DNA from 2 places in the Streptomyces sp. NBC_00016 genome. Region 1 is predicted to be linked to the other one. Evidence: riboswitches for the same ligand, from Rfam matches in the RefSeq annotation. Region 1 holds a riboswitch; the other holds the start of a gene.
The links. Region 1 has a riboswitch for cobalamin ahead of OG933_RS36895 (energy-coupling factor ABC transporter permease). Riboswitches for the same ligand answer to the same signal wherever they lie in the genome.

Region 1 (7,520 bases):
CGCCGACGCCGATCGCCGCGTGCGCGACGGGCGGGCGGCCGGAGCGGGCGCGGGCCGAGACGCGCACGGGGCGCCGGGCCCGGAGGACCCGGTAGGCGGCGGGGTTGGCGGGGTCCGGCGATGTCACCGGCACCACGTCCTCCAGACGCAGCCCGTGCTCGGCGAGCAGGTGCTGCCACCGCTCGGTGGTGGGCACCCACATCCGCACCGTCGTCTCGCCGCCGCCCGCGAACCGCAGGGTCTCCGGCCGCGCCACCAGCTCCGAAGTGGGGCCGTCGCCGTCGGAGTTGGTGTCCAGCACGGAGAAACAGAGCGTCCCGCCGGGGGCGAGCGCGGTCGCCAGGGCGGGGAACAGCCGCCGGGGGTCGATGAACGGTACGGCGTTGACGGAGTAGATCACGTCGTACGGCCGTGCGGTGCGCAGGTGCTCGACGGCGTCGGCATGGAGCAGGCGCAGGCCGGGCAGTGAGCCGTACCGGTCCCGGGCCCGCTCGATCTGGCCCGGCGCGCGATCGACCGCGTCGACGGTGGCCCCGTGCGCGCGGACGAGCCGGGCGGCGTGCCGGGCCGGACCGCAGCCGAGGTCCAGGACGCGCCGGCCCGCCAGTTCCCCGAGGAAGGCCTCGTCCGGCCCGGCGCCCGGGAACCCCCAGTCGATCCGCTCCGCCTCGGCCAGGACCGTGCCGCGCCGCAGGTGGTGCGTCGCGTAGGCCTGCCAGGCCTCGGCGTTGACGGACTCCGGGCCGTCGAGGGCGACGGGACGGGGCATGGGCGGTCCTCCACGGGTGGGGCGGTCGGCGCGCATCGGGCCAGACGATTCTTACCGGACGCGGCACCGCGCAACCGGCGGGCCTGTGTTGAGACGTCGGCCGGCCGCGGGCCCACGGGGACTGCGGTTGCTAGTGCACCGGGTGCTTGCTCAGGATGGACACCCGGTTGAAGGCGTTGATGGTGACCGCCACCCAGATCACCGCCGCTGTCTGGTCCTCGGTGAGAACCTCCACGGCGTCGGCGTACGCGGCCTCCTGCGCGGCGGCGTCGGACAGCACGGTGGTCGCCTCGGCCAGCGCCAGGGCGGCACGCTCCAGGGGGCTGAAGAGGTCGGTGTCCCGCCACGCCGCGAGGACACCCAGCCGCCGGGTGTCCTCACCGGCGCGCACGGCGGCCCTGGTGTGCAGGTCGAGGCAGAACGCGCAGCCGTTGAGCTGCGAGACGCGCAGGTTGATCAGTTCCACGACGGTGCGCTCCAGGCCGGCGTCGGCGGCGGTCGCCCGCACGGCCTCGGACGTCTGGACCAGCGCGTGGTAGGCCTTGGGGCTCTGCTTGTCTATGAAGATCCGTCGAGTCATAGTTGAATATCAAACCATTCATGGGTCGGGACCGCGGGTACGGGAAGTGCCCGCGGTGAGCAGGGCCGAGGCACCCACCCCGCGAGACGTCCCGCCGGGCGGCCCCCGGCGATGACCGTACGACGGACGCCGCCGCAACGTACGCGCAGCCTCGTCGGCTCGCGGTGACGCGCCCGGCGCGGGGCGCATGCCATGAGCCGCGCAGGGCCGGGTCCCGATCGACGCGAGGGGACAACCCGCCGTTCCGGACTCCGGGCTTCGTGCTCACCCACCGTCCACGGCCCACCCTGGTCAAGGAGGGCGGCACCACCTTCACGTTCGTCACCGACGGCATCCACGGCGCCCTCGCCCGGGCGAAGGCCGCCGCGGGGGAGCGGAACGTCGACATCGCGGGCGGGCGAGCACCGTAGGCAGTACCTGGGGGATGGCAACTTCCTACCCGCCGGCGGGGGCGAGCCCGAAGACGCGGGTCATGCAGGTGTCGAGGAGGGCTCCGAACTGCTGGGTGGAGGTCATCGCCGGGGTGGGGAGCACGCCCGCGTCGTCGATGGTCGCGATGTAGTCGATGTCGGCCCACCCGCCGCGGTAGAGGACGACGAGCAGTTCGGCCTCGTGCGGGCCGCGGACATGGATGCCGACCGAGTCGGGATCCGTGACCTCGGCCCGGTCGGTCTCGAGCCGCTGTGGCCAGGGAGCTGCCGCGTCGCGCCAGGTCACGGGACCGACCGTCAGTCCTTCGGCCCGCCAGGCGGTCCGGCGGTCCGTGACGGCGGCAACGGCTTCGTCGAGATCCATGATCCGCTCCATGCGGCGATCATCGCCCATCCGGTTCCCGTGCGTCGGCTGTCGGCGGCCGGCGGACACCGTCGCGGGGGCGTCGGCCTTCGGCGGGGATCGGGGGAGCGGGCGTCGCGGCCAGCGCGGCCAGTTCCTCCGCGGTGCGCGGGCCGGTCGAGGGATCCGTCAGCAGACCGTGGACGCGCAGGAGTTGGGCGGCGGCGACGCCCCAGGGCAGCCGCAGGCCCGCCTGTTGGAGGAGGTCCGTGCGGGCGAGTGTCGTGGCGGCGGGGCCGGTGCGCGCGCCGGACGGGGTGAGCAGGGTCGCGTCGTCGGCCCAGCGCAGGGCCAGGTCGACGTCGTGGGTGGCCATGACCACGGTCGTGCCGGACTCGCGCAGTCGGCCGAGAATCGCGAGCAGCCGTTCCTGGCCGTCGGGGTCGAGTCCGGCGGTCGGTTCGTCGAGGATCAGCACCCGGGGCCGCATCGCGACGGCGCCGGCGATCGCGGTGCGCTTGCGCTGGCCGTAGGAGAGCAGATGGGTGGGCCGGTCGGCCAGGGCGGTGATGTCCAGGGCCGCGAGCGCCTCCTCGATCCGGGCCCTCACCTCGGTGTCGGGCAGGCCGAGGTTCAGCGGGCCGAACGACACGTCCTGGGCGACGGACGCGGCGAACAGCTGGTCGTCCGGGTCCTGGACCACCAGCTGCACGGTCGTACGCAGCCGGGTCAGCCCCTTGCGGTCGTACGTCACCGGGCGCCCCTCGACCCGCAACTCGCCCTTGCCCGGCCGCAGTCCACCGCTCAGCAGCCGCATCAGCGTGGTCTTGCCGCTGCCGTTGCGGCCCAGCAGGGCGAGCGCGCGCCCCGCGTGGACCTCGAAGTCCAGGCCGCTGAGCACGGCCGGGCCGTCCTCGTAGGCGAAGGAGGCACCCCGCAGGGCGACCAGTGCGGGCTCGCTCATGACAGCGGCCTTTCCAGTACGGATTGCAGTACGAAGGTGAGGGCGACCAGGGCCGCGAAGAGCGCGGCGCTGGCGGCCGTGAAGCGGACGGAGACGCGGGCCTCGGGCACCAGGACGCGCAGGGTGCCGTCGTAGCCGCGTCCGGCCAGCCCGTCCTGGAGGCGAGCCGCCCGGTCGAAGGCACGGACGAACGCGGTGGCGCCGAGCCCGGCCAGCGAACGCCACTCCGCGGCCCGGGTGCTGTGCCCGAGCCGGGCCGCCTGCGCTTCTCGGATCCGGCGCACGGAGTCGAGCAGCAGGAAGCTCATGCGGTACGTCACCAGCGCGACGTCCACGACGGGCGCGGGCACTCCGGCCCTGACCAGGCGGGGCAGCAGGTCGGACATCGGGGTGGTGAACGCGAGGAGGAGGACCCCGAGGGAGGCCGCCGAGGTACGCAGCAGCAGCTCCCCGGCGCGCACCGGACCGCCGTCGGCCAGGGCCACGAACCGGTCCGGGCCGCCGACCTGCACGAGCAGGGTGAGCGCACCGGTCACGCAGAAGCCCAGCGGTACCCGGTAGGCGCGCCACAGCCGCCGGCCCGGCACCCCCGCGGGTCCCAGCAGGATGACGAGCGCCGTCACCAGGACCAGGGCGGCGCCGGGCCAGGGCGGCAGGGAGATGGCGAGCACGGTGAGGCCCAGTCCCAGCACGGCCTTGTCCACGGGATGGCGGTGGCGCCAGCGACTGCTGTGCGCCGCCGCGTCGATCGGCAGCACGCGGGCTCAGGTCCGTTCGGGAGCGGACGCTTCGGAGGCGCTCTCGGAGGGATGGGATCTCGCGGTGTTCCCTGTGTTCCCTGTGTTCCCGGCGTTCCCGGCGTTCCCGGTCTTCTCGTCGCTCTCGGTGCTCTGCGAGGTCCTCGCTGTCGTCGAGGTCTTCGCCGCTGCCGAGGTCGTCGAGGTCGTCGAGGTCGTGGTGTCCCGCTGGGCCAGGGCCCGGAGTTCGCCCTGGCGCCGTCCCCGGTGCAGACCGAAGTAGTAGGCGAGGACCCCCGCACCGAGGGCCGCCTGAAGGGCGAACAGTGCCGACTCGATCTCGCCGGACGGCGGCTCGTACAGGGGCGAGAACCAGGGTTCGTAGTCCGGCCGGATCTCGGTGATCGCCGTCTCCGCCTCCGAGTCGGCGCCCGTGAACGGCTCCTCCTTGTGGTCGCCGAGCCCGAGGGCCAGCGGCAGGACGGCCAGCGCGGCCACCACGAACAGCAGCAGGGCGTTGATCTTCGCGTTACGGCTCACCGGGCCACCGCCTCGGTCCCGGCCTCGGTCCCGGCCTCGGTCCCGGCCTCGGTCCCCGCGTCGGCGCCGGCCTTGGTCCGGCCGCCGGTCACGAGCACGCCCAGCCTGGTCAGTTCACCCTTGCTGGACTGGGTCAGCAGTCGCATCACGAACACCGTGAGGAGCCCCTCGCTGACCGCGAGCGGGATCTGGGTGACGGCGAAGATGGAGCCGAACTTGCCGAGCGCGCCCAGGAATCCGCTGCTCGGGTCCGGGAAGGCGAGCGCCAGCTGCACGCTGGTGACGCAGTAGGTGGACAGGTCGGCCACGAACGCGCCGAAGAACACCGTGACCATCAGCGGCACCTCGAACCGCCGCAGCAGCCGGTAGACCGCGTAACCCGCCCAGGGCCCGACGACGGCCATCGAGAAGACGTTGGCGCCGAGCGTCGTCAGGCCGCCGTGGGCGAGCAACAGGGCCTGGAAGAGCAGGGTGATGGTGCCCAGCACCGCCATGATCGGCGGCCGGAACAGGATGGCGCCGAGCCCCGTGCCGGTGGGGTGTGAGCAACTCCCGGTCACCGAAGGCAGTTTCAGCGCGGACAGTACGAACGTGAAGGCTCCGGAGGCGCCGAGGAGCAGGGTGCTCTCGGGGTGCTCCTTGACCTCACGGGTGAGTGACCGTACTCCGTGGACGACGAATGGCGCGGATGCGACGCCCCAGGCGATCGCATGCGCCGGAGGCAGAAAACCCTCGGCTATGTGCATGGCTGAGCAGACCCTCTCCAGCACCTCGTGGATGGTTGACGTGCCTTGGCCGGTCTCCTGGCTCACGGGTACCACCGCCCGTGCTCCGCCTTCCCGGGTCTCAAGGACCCAGTGGCTGCCCGCGAGGGCCGGAGCCGGACTTCCCGATCACAGTGGCGAGGGCCGCACCGGCATCACACCGGATTTCCCGTTCACCAAGGCGTGGTGACAGTAGTGCCCGCACAGAGGCGCTGACAAGCGGCGATGTGGGGCGCGAAGACGGCGGACGACGGCTCACCCCGGCGCACGGACGCCGTCCGCGGGCCCGACGAAATGCCGCGTCCGCACGGTCGGCGTAGGGTCCGCCGTAGGGGTGACGGCCCTCGGCGCCCGGGGGTCTGCGCGTCGTTCAGCGAGCGCCCCCTGTGCTGCGGGGAAGGTGAGAGTGTGCCGGATGCTGCCGCTGCCGGGTCGGGTGGGGGCCGTGATCCGGAGTCGCTGGACACGGTCCTGGCCGAGGCCGCGCGGGAGACCGGCGCCTCCGTGACCGCCGTGTACCTGCCGGCGGCCGACGAGACGGTGCTGTGGCTCGCCGTACTGGGCGGGCTCCCCTGGGAGATCTCCATGCCCTGGGCGCGAGTGGCGCTGACGGCCGCGTCCCCGGTGTCCGACGCCGTGCGGGAACGACGCCTGGTGTGGATCGGCGGCGCGGAGGAGATGGCGCGCCGCTATCCGCGTCTGTCGCTCGTCGTGCCGTACCGCTTCTCGCTGGCCGCCGCCCCGATCACCACCGGGGAGGAGGTCTGGGGCGGGTTGGTGCTCCAGTGGCCCGCCTCGCACCCGGCACAGCTGAGCGTGCGCGAACGGGAGGCCATGACCGGCCTCTGCCTCCGGGTGGGTCAGTTCCTGCGGCGGGCCGCCGCCGACGGACACCCCGTGCGGGTCGGCGGGGTGCCACGGGTGCTGCCGCCGCTCCGGGCCCGGCCGGTCGCAGCGGCCCAGGCGCAGTCCGCCGTCGACTTCGCCGAGCGCTTCCCCGGCGGCTGCTGCTCGCTGGACGTGGACGGCCGCATCACCTTCGCCACCACCACGGCCGCCCGGCTGCTCGGCTCCGCCGTCCCCGACCTGCTCGGCACCAAGCCGTGGGAGGCGCTGCCCTGGCTCGACGACCCGATCGCCGAGGACAGCTACCGGGCGGCCCTGATCAGCCGCGAACCGACCTCCTTCACCGCCCTGCGGCCGCCGGACCGGTGGCTGTCCTTCCGGCTGCACCCGGACGCCTCCGGCATCAGCGTGTACATCGCCCCCACCCACTCGGCGCACGCCCACGCTCCGCTCAGCGGCCCGCCGCGACCGCATCCGGCGGCTGCCGCCACGCCCGGCCGGGCCGCCACCCTCTACCACCTGATGCACCTGGCGGCCACGCTCACCGAGGCCGTCGGGGTCCGGGACGTGGTCGACCAGGTCGCCGAACAGCTCCCGTCCGCCTTCGGGGCCAGGGCCCTCGCGCTGATGACGGCGGAGGACGGACGCCTGCGGATCATCGGCTACCGCGGCTACTCCGCCGACCTCATGCAGCGTTTCGACGCCGCCCCGCTCACCTCCGACACCCCCGCCGTGCGCACCCTGACCACCGGCGTTCCGGGCTTCTTCGCCACCTTCGCCGAGCTCAGGCGTGCGTATCCCCCCGCGGTCCTCCAGGACGGCATGGCCGCCTGGGCCTTCCTGCCGCTGATCACCTCCGGACGTCCCGTCGGCTCCCTGGTGCTCGCCTACGACCGGCCCCACCCCTTCCTTCCGGAGGAGCGGGCCGTCCTCACCTCCACCGCCGGGCTGATCGCGCAGGCGCTGGACCGGGCTCGTCTCTACGACACCCAGCACCGGCTCGTCCACAACCTCCAGGCCGTTCTGCTGCCCCACACCCTGCCCCGGGTCCCCGGTCTGGACGTGGCCGCCCGCTACCTCCCCGCCACTCGCGGCATGGACATCGGCGGCGACTTCTACGACCTCATCCGCCTCGACACCACCACGGCCGCCGCCACCATCGGTGACGTCCAGGGGCACAACGTCAACGCGGCGGCGCTCATGGGACAGGTCCGCACCGCCGTCCACGCCAATGCCGGCGCGGCCCCCGACGAGGTCCTCGCCCGCACCAACCGCCTGCTCACCGACCTCGACCCCGGCCTGTTCACCAGCTGCCTCTACGTCCACCTCGACCTGACCACGCACGTCGCGTGCCTGGCCAGCGCCGGCCACCCGCCCCCGCTGCTGCGCCACCCCGGCGGCCGCACCGAAGTCCTCCAGGTGCCGCCCGGGCTCCTGCTGGGCATCGAGCCGGACGCCCCGTACGAGTCCATCGAGGTCCCGCTGCCTCCCGGTTCGGTGCTGGCCCTCTATACCGACGGCATGGTCGAAGCCCCGGGCATCGACA
Region 2 (7,520 bases), 6.9 Mb from region 1:
TGCCGGGGGTGTCGAGCGTGGAGAGGTCGACGGTACGCACCGACGGGTACTTGGTGTTCCAGCGGCCGGTGGAGGCACCGAGCCGCCCCGCCGTGACGACGTCGCCCTCGGCGTCGACGACCTTGAAGCGCGCTCCGGCGAGGGCCGCCGAGGGCCCCATGACGTAGGCCTGCTTCGCCTCGCCCCGTACGTAGCCGACCTGGTCGACCCGGATGGCCACCTCGGTCGAGGCAGGCCCGTTGTCGTCGCCGAAGGGCAGGCCGTGCAGGGTCGCGGCGAGGAGCAGGGTGCCGAGTCCCGCGGCGGTGCCGACCAGCAGCCGGGGCTTGCGCAGAGTGTTCATGCGCCCATCTTGAGATCCGCGACGGCCATGGTCCGCGCGGGGGCCGTCGCGAACCCCGCGCCCCGCAGCTGAGCAGCGACGACCGTCCCCGGCTCGGGTTCGTCCTCCAAGATCCATACGTCCATGCTCCGGAGCTTAGACGGTGTGCATGCCGATCACCCTGTGTGAAGAACTCGGTACCCGGCACTACATTGCGCGACCGGTACCTCTCGTCGGCAGCAAGCCGTCTAGTCTTTCCGTGTGACCAATGGGACGCCTTTGGGCGATTTCCTCAGAGCCCGCCGAGAAGCCTTGAAGCCACACGACGTCGGTCTTCCCGCATACGGGCGACGCAGGGTGCCGGGACTGCGCAGAGAGGAAGTCGCGCTGCTCGCCGGCGTCAGCTCCGACTACTACATCAGGCTGGAACAGGGGCGCGAGAACAGCCCGTCCCCGCAGGTCCTCGATGCCGTGGCGCAGGCGCTGAGACTGGACGCGGAAGCCACCGACCATCTCAACCGCCTCTGTCTCACCCCCTCGCAACGCCCGCGCGACCGGGGCGAGACGGACGTCAGCGGGCAGTTGCTGCGGCTGATGGACGGATGGGAGCACACTCCGGCCTTCGTCGTCGGCCCGGCCCTCGACATCATGGCGGCCAACTCCCTCGCCACGGCGCTGCACAGCGGGTTCGACCGGTTCGACAACCTCGCCCGGATGGTGTTCGTCGACCCGGCAGGACGCGATTTCTACCAGGAATGGGAGCGAGCCGCCCACTCCTGTGTCGCCGAGATCAGGGCCGCCCACGGCCATGACCCGGCATCGGCCCGTATCGCCGAAGTCGTGGCGGAACTGTCCGCACAGAGCGACGAGTTCGCCGCGATCTGGCGGCTGCACGAGGTCAAGAGCAAGTCCCAGGAATGCAAGCAGCTCAAACACCCCCAGGTCGGGGACCTGTACATCGAATTCGCGGCTTTCACCGTCAACGGGGCCCCGCACCAGCAACTGGTGGTCTACCAAGCAGAACCGGCGGGCCCGACGGCTGCCGCCTTCGAGACGCTGAGGTCGTCCCTGGCCACCCGGCCGGAACAGGCCCAGGCAGCCGCGCCCGCGGCCGACCGCGCGGTCAACGAGCAGTAACGACGGCCTTCATGGGGGAGGCGCCCAACGACTCGATCCCCTCAGGCGTCGGGCGGCACGGTTTCGAACTCCCTCGCCACATGCCCGGTGTCCAGTCGCAGCCGCCACGCGTTCCGGCGTTGCGCAGCCGCGAGGGTGGCCTCAAGAGGTGACGGCGGCACCGCCAGGACCGGGCAGCCGGCATGGGCGAGGCAGTAACGGCTGGTCGACGGCCACAGCGCACGGTGCAGCAGGCCACGCCGTCCGGCGCCGACCACGAGGAGGTCGCCCTCCCGGTCGGCGGTGCCGACCAGCGCCGGACCCGGGGTGCCGCGCGCGATGAGGGGGCGGGTACGCAAACCCTGGCCGTCACCGCCGAACACCTCACGCAGGGCACCGAGCAGCCGCTCACGCGCCAGCCGCTCCCAGTCCTCGACCAGAACGGCCGCGGCCGTCGTCCTGCGGGCGGCGAGCTCCCCGCCCGGCGGCTCCCAGGCCAGCACCGGCCAGAGCTCGGCACCCCGGCGCCGCGCCTCGTCGGCGGCCCGGACCAGGGCGGTGAGACTCCCCAGCGAGCCGCTCACCCCCACGACGACACGGCCGGCCGAGGACGGGCGTGACTCGGACATCGCATCCTCCGTTCTGCGTGCGCCGGCCGGTCCCTCCGGGCGGCGACCTTCCGCAAAACCGCTTCCACCCCACCTACCCTGCAAGGCTCCGAACAGCCCGTGCTCCCTTTCCCTCCGTCACCACCCACCCTCCTTGGCCAGTTCCAGGGCTTCGAAAACGGTGAGCGCGTCGCGGAGGGCGGCGACATCGTGGGTGCGGATGTAGTCGGCGGCCCCGCTGCGCGCGGCGTACAGTTCCGCCGCCAGGGTGGCCGGGCCGATCTCGGGAAGAGCGCTCCCGCCCTGCCGATGCCGATGCCGATGCCGGGGCCGGGGGCCGGGGGAGGACGACGACTGCTTCCTCCCCCGGCCCGCTCGGCCGCGCGGCCTGCCGTCAGGACGCGGAGAGTTCCTCGCGCACGGCGCGGGCGGCGGCGACCAGGTTCTCCAGCGAGGCCCGGGTCTCGGGCCAGCCGCGGGTCTTCAGGCCGCAGTCGGGGTTGACCCAGAGCCGCTCGGCGGGAATGGCCCTGAGCCCGGTACGGAGCAGCTCGGCGGCCTCCTCGGTGCTCGGGACGCGGGGGGAGTGGATGTCGTAGACACCCGGCCCGGCCTCGCGCGGGTAGCCGTGCGCGGCGAGTTCACGGGCCACCTGCATGTGCGAGCGGGCGGCTTCGAGGCTGATGACGTCGGCGTCGAGATCGTCGATGGCCTGGACGATGTCGCCGAACTCGGCGTAGCACATGTGGGTGTGGATCTGCGTGTCCGGACGCACTGCGCCGGTGCTGAGCCGGAACGCCTCGGTGGCCCAGGCCAGGTAGGCCGGGCGGTCGACGGTCCGCAGCGGCAGGGTCTCGCGCAGCGCGGGTTCGTCCACCTGGATCACCGAAGTCCCGCCCGCCTCCAGATCGTCGACCTCGTCGCGCAGGGCGAGGGCGACCTGGCGGGCGGTGTCGCCGAGGGGCTGGTCGTCGCGGACGAAGGACCAGGCCAGCATGGTGACGGGGCCGGTGAGCATGCCCTTGACCGGGCGGTCGGTGAGGGACTGGGCGTACGTCGTCCAGCGCACGGTCATCGGTTCGGGGCGGGAGATGTCGCCGGCCAGGATCGGCGGGCGGACGTAACGGGTGCCGTACGACTGCACCCAGCCTTGCTCCGTGGCCAGGTACCCGGTGAGCTGCTCGGCGAAGTACTGCACCATGTCGTTGCGTTCGGGCTCGCCGTGCACGAGGACGTCCAGGCCCGCCTTCTCCTGGAAGGAGACGACGTCCTGGATCTCGGCCCTGATGCGCTCCTCGTAGCCGGCGGTGTCGATCCGGCCGGTGCGCAGGTCGGCGCGGGCGGTGCGCAGTTCGCCGGTCTGCGGGAAGGATCCGATGGTGGTGGTCGGCAGGATCGGCAGGCGGAGGTGGGCGCGCTGGGCCGCGGCCCGCTCCGCGTACGGCTGGGAGCGGCGGGCGTCGGTGTCCCTGACGGCGGCGGCGCGGGCGCGGACGGCCGGGTCGTGGGTGAGGGGGGAGGTGGCCCGGGCGGCCAGGTCGGCCCGGTTCGCGGCCAGTTCGCCGGTGATCGCGTCGGTGCCGAGGGCCAGGCCCCTGGCGAGGGTGACGACTTCGACGGTCTTCTGGCGGGCGAAGGCCAGCCAGCGCCGGATCTGCGGCTCGATGTCCCGCTCCAGGGCCGTGTCGAGGGGCACGTGGAGCAGCGAGCAGGAGGCGGCCACGTCGACCCGGTCGGCCAGCCCGAGCAGGGTGCCGAGGGTGGCGAGGGACTTCTCCAGATCGTTGATCCAGACGTTGCGGCCGTTGACGACACCGGCGACCAGCCGCTTGCCGGGCAGACCGCCCACGGCCGCGAGGGCGTCGAGGTTGGCGGCCGCGGCGTCGGTGAAGTCGAGGGCGAGTCCGTCGACAGGGGCCTTGGCCAGGACCGGCAGGGCGTCGCCGAGCCGGTCGAAGTAGGAGGCGACCAGGAGCTTGGGCCGGTCGGTCAGGGAGCCGAGAGCGCGGTAGGCGCGGGCGGCGGCGTCCAGTTCGGCCGGGGTGCGGTCCTGCACGAGGGCGGGCTCGTCCAGCTGTACCCACTCGGCGCCGGCTGCGCGCAGGTCGGCGAGGACCTCGGCGTACACCGGCAGCAGCCGGTCCAGCAGGGTGAGCGGCTCGAAGTCCGCGGGCACGCCCGGGGCGGGCTTGGCGAGCAGCAGGTAGGTGACCGGGCCGACCAGTACCGGGCGGGCGCTCAACCCGAGGGCGAGGGCCTCCCCGAGCTCGGCGACCTGCTTGGCCGGATCGGCCGTGAAGACGGTGTCCGGGCCCAACTCGGGCACCAGATAGTGGTAGTTGGTGTCGAACCACTTGGTCATCTCGAGCGGCGCGACATCCTGGGTGCCGCGTGCCATGGCGAAGTAGCCGTCGAGCGGATCGGTGTCGACGGCGTCGCGGTGGCGGGCGGGGACCGCGCCGACCATGACGGTGGTGTCCAGGACGTGGTCGTAGTACGAGAAGTCGCCGGTCGGGACCTCGTGGATGCCGGCGTCGGCGAGCTGCCGCCAGTTGGCGGTGCGCAGTTCGGCGGCGGTGGTCCGGAGGGTGTCGGCGGTGACGCGGCCCTTCCAGTAGCCCTCGACGGCCTTCTTCAGTTCCCGGTTCGGGCCCTGACGGGGGTAGCCGTACACGGTGGCCCGAGCTGCCGCGGCTGCGGACTTCGCTGTCACGGAAATCTCCTTCGCGAGATATCTCCCTGGGATCCCGGGACGGGACGCGAGCGCGAAGGGGTGACGAACCGGGCGGACCGATCCCGCGCGGCGCGGCGCGGTCGTTCGCCTGATATGTACGCCGACCCGCCCACGAGGTCACCGGGATTTCCGCGCACGAGTCCTTTCGTGCGCGGGCAACGGGCAGGTCTTCGGACTCACGGGCACGTCTCGTCGTACGGAGTGCGTACGAGACACCTACTGGCCGTCGCTTCCCAGACCCTGTTCGTGGGTCCAGTGCGTATGACGGCGGTCGTTCCCGTTCACCGCTGCGGGGCAGTCCCGGATTTCCACCGGGTTCCCTCTTGCGACGCATCCCGCCTGGCGGACGGGGCGAACCAGCTGCACCGGCCAGCCTACGGGGCGGTCCTCCGGCGCGGTGGATCACCTCGGCCATTCGGCTGGTGAGGTGGAACACGCGTACGGCATGCTTGGAATGCGCCGAGGGCGGGAAACGCCGTAGTCGCGCTTCCTCCCCGCCTTCAGCCACCACGTGGTCTCCGCGTGCCGGACGAGGTGACTCGGCTGCGAGATCGGCCCCGCCCACCTCGTGCCGTATCCGGTACTGCGTTCCGGTCGGGCGGTCAGGCAGGAGGCGTCCTCCCCGCTGCCGCTACCGTTGGCTTCCTTCCCGCAAGCCCGGCTCGGCGTGGCTGCGCCGTCTCCGCCTCCCCGTCCGTGTCCTCTCCCTCTTCGATTCCACTTTCACTTCCACGTAAGCGAGGATGACCATGTCCAAGGACCGTCCCTGGAACCGCAGTCCCGAATCCGAGCCCTCCGGGCAGCCCGAACCGGCGCACATCCTTCCGCCGTTGGCCGGGCTCGAGATCCACGGCATGAACGACGAGCAGGTCAGGGCCCACTGTCTGCATCAGGCCCGGTACTGGCTCGCGTCGTACGAACACCTGCGCCGCCGCAATGACGAGCACCTGGAGACCGCCACCAGGTACGCGGTCCTCGCTGATGCCTTCCGGCCCGGATCCACGCCCACGGAGCAGTAGCCGCGCGCACCGCGGGCCGACCGCAGCGGTGCGTCACGCAACCGGTGCCGGCCGGATCTCCGGGTCCAGCTCGGGCGGCTGACCTGTGGTCCACAACGCCTGGACGGACATACGGCTGATGCGCCAGCCCTCGCGCTCGCGCCGCAGTTCGGCCTCCCAGTAGCCGCCCACCGTGAAGAGAGGGTCGGCGTCCTCGCCGCGCTGCCGAAGCGTGGTGTCGTGGTGAACGTGCGTCATCAACGCGTTCCAGGACGCCGTGGCCCTCCCCGAGGCCGGTTCGACGTCGATCACGAGGTCGGAGGTGATGTGCTGGGTGCGGGCGTACCTCTCGAGTGCCTTCCTGGCGTGTGCCATCGCTTCGACGCCGTCGGCCGCGCCGATCGGGGTCGTCGTCCGGACGTCGTCGGTGACATAGCCACGGGCCCAGTCGCCCTCGAACTTCCGCTCGTCCAGAGCTCGGAAGAATCGGCTGACGAGCATGCTGATCTCGGTGTGATCCGTCTGCGTGGTCGTAGTGGTCATGGCTGAAGCGTCGGCCCTCGACCGCACTTGAGGTCAAGGCCGGAGCACGTCGGGTCGGAGCGCATCGGCCTCAGGGGTTCAGGGCCTGCTCGGTGGTGGCGTGACAGGAGACGAGGGCGTCGACGCCGACCAGTCGCAGGACCTGCAGGACGGGCTCCTGCGCGGCGGCGATGCGCAACCAGCCCCGCGCGCCGCTCACCTGCCGGTGGGCGGCGAGGAAGACGTTGATGCCGCTGGAGTCCATGAAGGTCACGCCGCCGAGGTCTGCCACGACCCGCGGGGGCGGCACCGCTCCGTCCGCGCGGAACAGGGCTTCGCCGAGGACGTCCTTGACGTCGTGGTCGATCTCGCCCCGCACGGTCACGACGCGGACCCCGTCGACCACGCGCTGTTCGACGGACAGGCTCCTCGGCCGGTCCGCTTTCCCGATGTCGGTCACCGTCTCCTCGACTGCGTCTAGGCTGGCCCCCGGGTGAGGGCGTGCGCGGAAGATTCTGCCCACCACCGCGGCGGGACGCAGCCGGGCGGCCGTGCCGAGCGGCATCCCGTGGCATGCATGGCGCGATCGCGGGTACCGGCGCACGTGACCGGGGGAGTGAGGGCGAGGACACGTGGAATCCCACGCCGGAGGCGACGGCCGTACCGGGCTGGACGGCCACCTGATGCGCGCCGGCTACTCCCTGGGCGCGGACGACGGCAGCATCGCGGACGCCCGCCACCATGCCGTCGACTTCCTCGACCAGGCCCATGACCACCATCGCCTGCCCGATCCCGCCCGCGCGCGCGACCTCACGCAGCTGGTGGTGAGCGAGCTGGTCACCAACGCCCGCAAATACGCCCCCGGCCCCGTGCTGATGGAACTGCGCCTCACGGCCCACGCGGTGGAAGTCGTCGTGTGGGACAGCGACCCGACGGTGCCCGCAGCGCGGGCGAGCGATCCCGGCCGGATCGGCCAGCACGGCCTGGAGATCGTCAAGGCCGTGACGGAAGACCTCTTCGTCGAGCAGGACCCGGTCGGCAAACGCATCACCGCCCGCATCGCCCTCGACGGCCCTCGCTGACCCACCCCGCACCAGCACCACCCGCACCGGGCGCGGCGGTAAGTCCCCTCCGCTCAGCGGTCGTTGCACCGTCACCGGATGCGGTGGGTCTCCCAGAAGGGGCGCAGGTCCTCGTCCGTCATGGACTGGGCGGCCTTC

Region 2: another riboswitch for cobalamin. It lies ahead of metE (5-methyltetrahydropteroyltriglutamate--homocysteine S-methyltransferase); the one in region 1 lies ahead of OG933_RS36895 (energy-coupling factor ABC transporter permease).

Annotation. Positions count from the first base shown of each region.
Region 1 is NZ_CP108304.1:8,301,629-8,309,148, forward strand. Features, by position in the region: gene OG933_RS36860 (bifunctional class I SAM-dependent methyltransferase/NUDIX hydrolase) at 1-769, opposite strand, end outside; gene OG933_RS36865 (carboxymuconolactone decarboxylase family protein) at 900-1,349, opposite strand; partial or broken gene OG933_RS36870 (dihydrofolate reductase) at 1,577-1,778, shown strand; gene OG933_RS36875 (hypothetical protein) at 1,785-2,144, opposite strand; gene OG933_RS36880 (energy-coupling factor ABC transporter ATP-binding protein) at 2,164-3,087, opposite strand; gene cbiQ (cobalt ECF transporter T component CbiQ) at 3,084-3,845, opposite strand; gene OG933_RS36890 (energy-coupling factor ABC transporter substrate-binding protein) at 3,852-4,364, opposite strand; gene OG933_RS36895 (energy-coupling factor ABC transporter permease) at 4,361-5,110, opposite strand; cobalamin riboswitch at 5,140-5,324, opposite strand; gene OG933_RS36900 (SpoIIE family protein phosphatase) at 5,537-7,520, shown strand, end outside.
Region 2 is NZ_CP108304.1:1,416,813-1,424,332, reverse strand. Features, by position in the region: gene OG933_RS06405 (glycoside hydrolase family 9 protein) at 1-343, opposite strand, end outside; gene OG933_RS06400 (hypothetical protein) at 340-468, opposite strand; gene OG933_RS06395 (helix-turn-helix transcriptional regulator) at 602-1,459, shown strand; gene OG933_RS06390 (universal stress protein) at 1,501-2,067, opposite strand; gene metE (5-methyltetrahydropteroyltriglutamate--homocysteine S-methyltransferase) at 2,441-4,759, opposite strand; cobalamin riboswitch at 4,924-5,156, opposite strand; gene OG933_RS06380 (hypothetical protein) at 5,530-5,799, shown strand; gene OG933_RS06375 (nuclear transport factor 2 family protein) at 5,833-6,321, opposite strand; gene OG933_RS06370 (STAS domain-containing protein) at 6,392-6,760, opposite strand; gene OG933_RS06365 (ATP-binding protein) at 6,933-7,382, shown strand; gene OG933_RS06360 (M1 family metallopeptidase) at 7,454-7,520, opposite strand, start outside.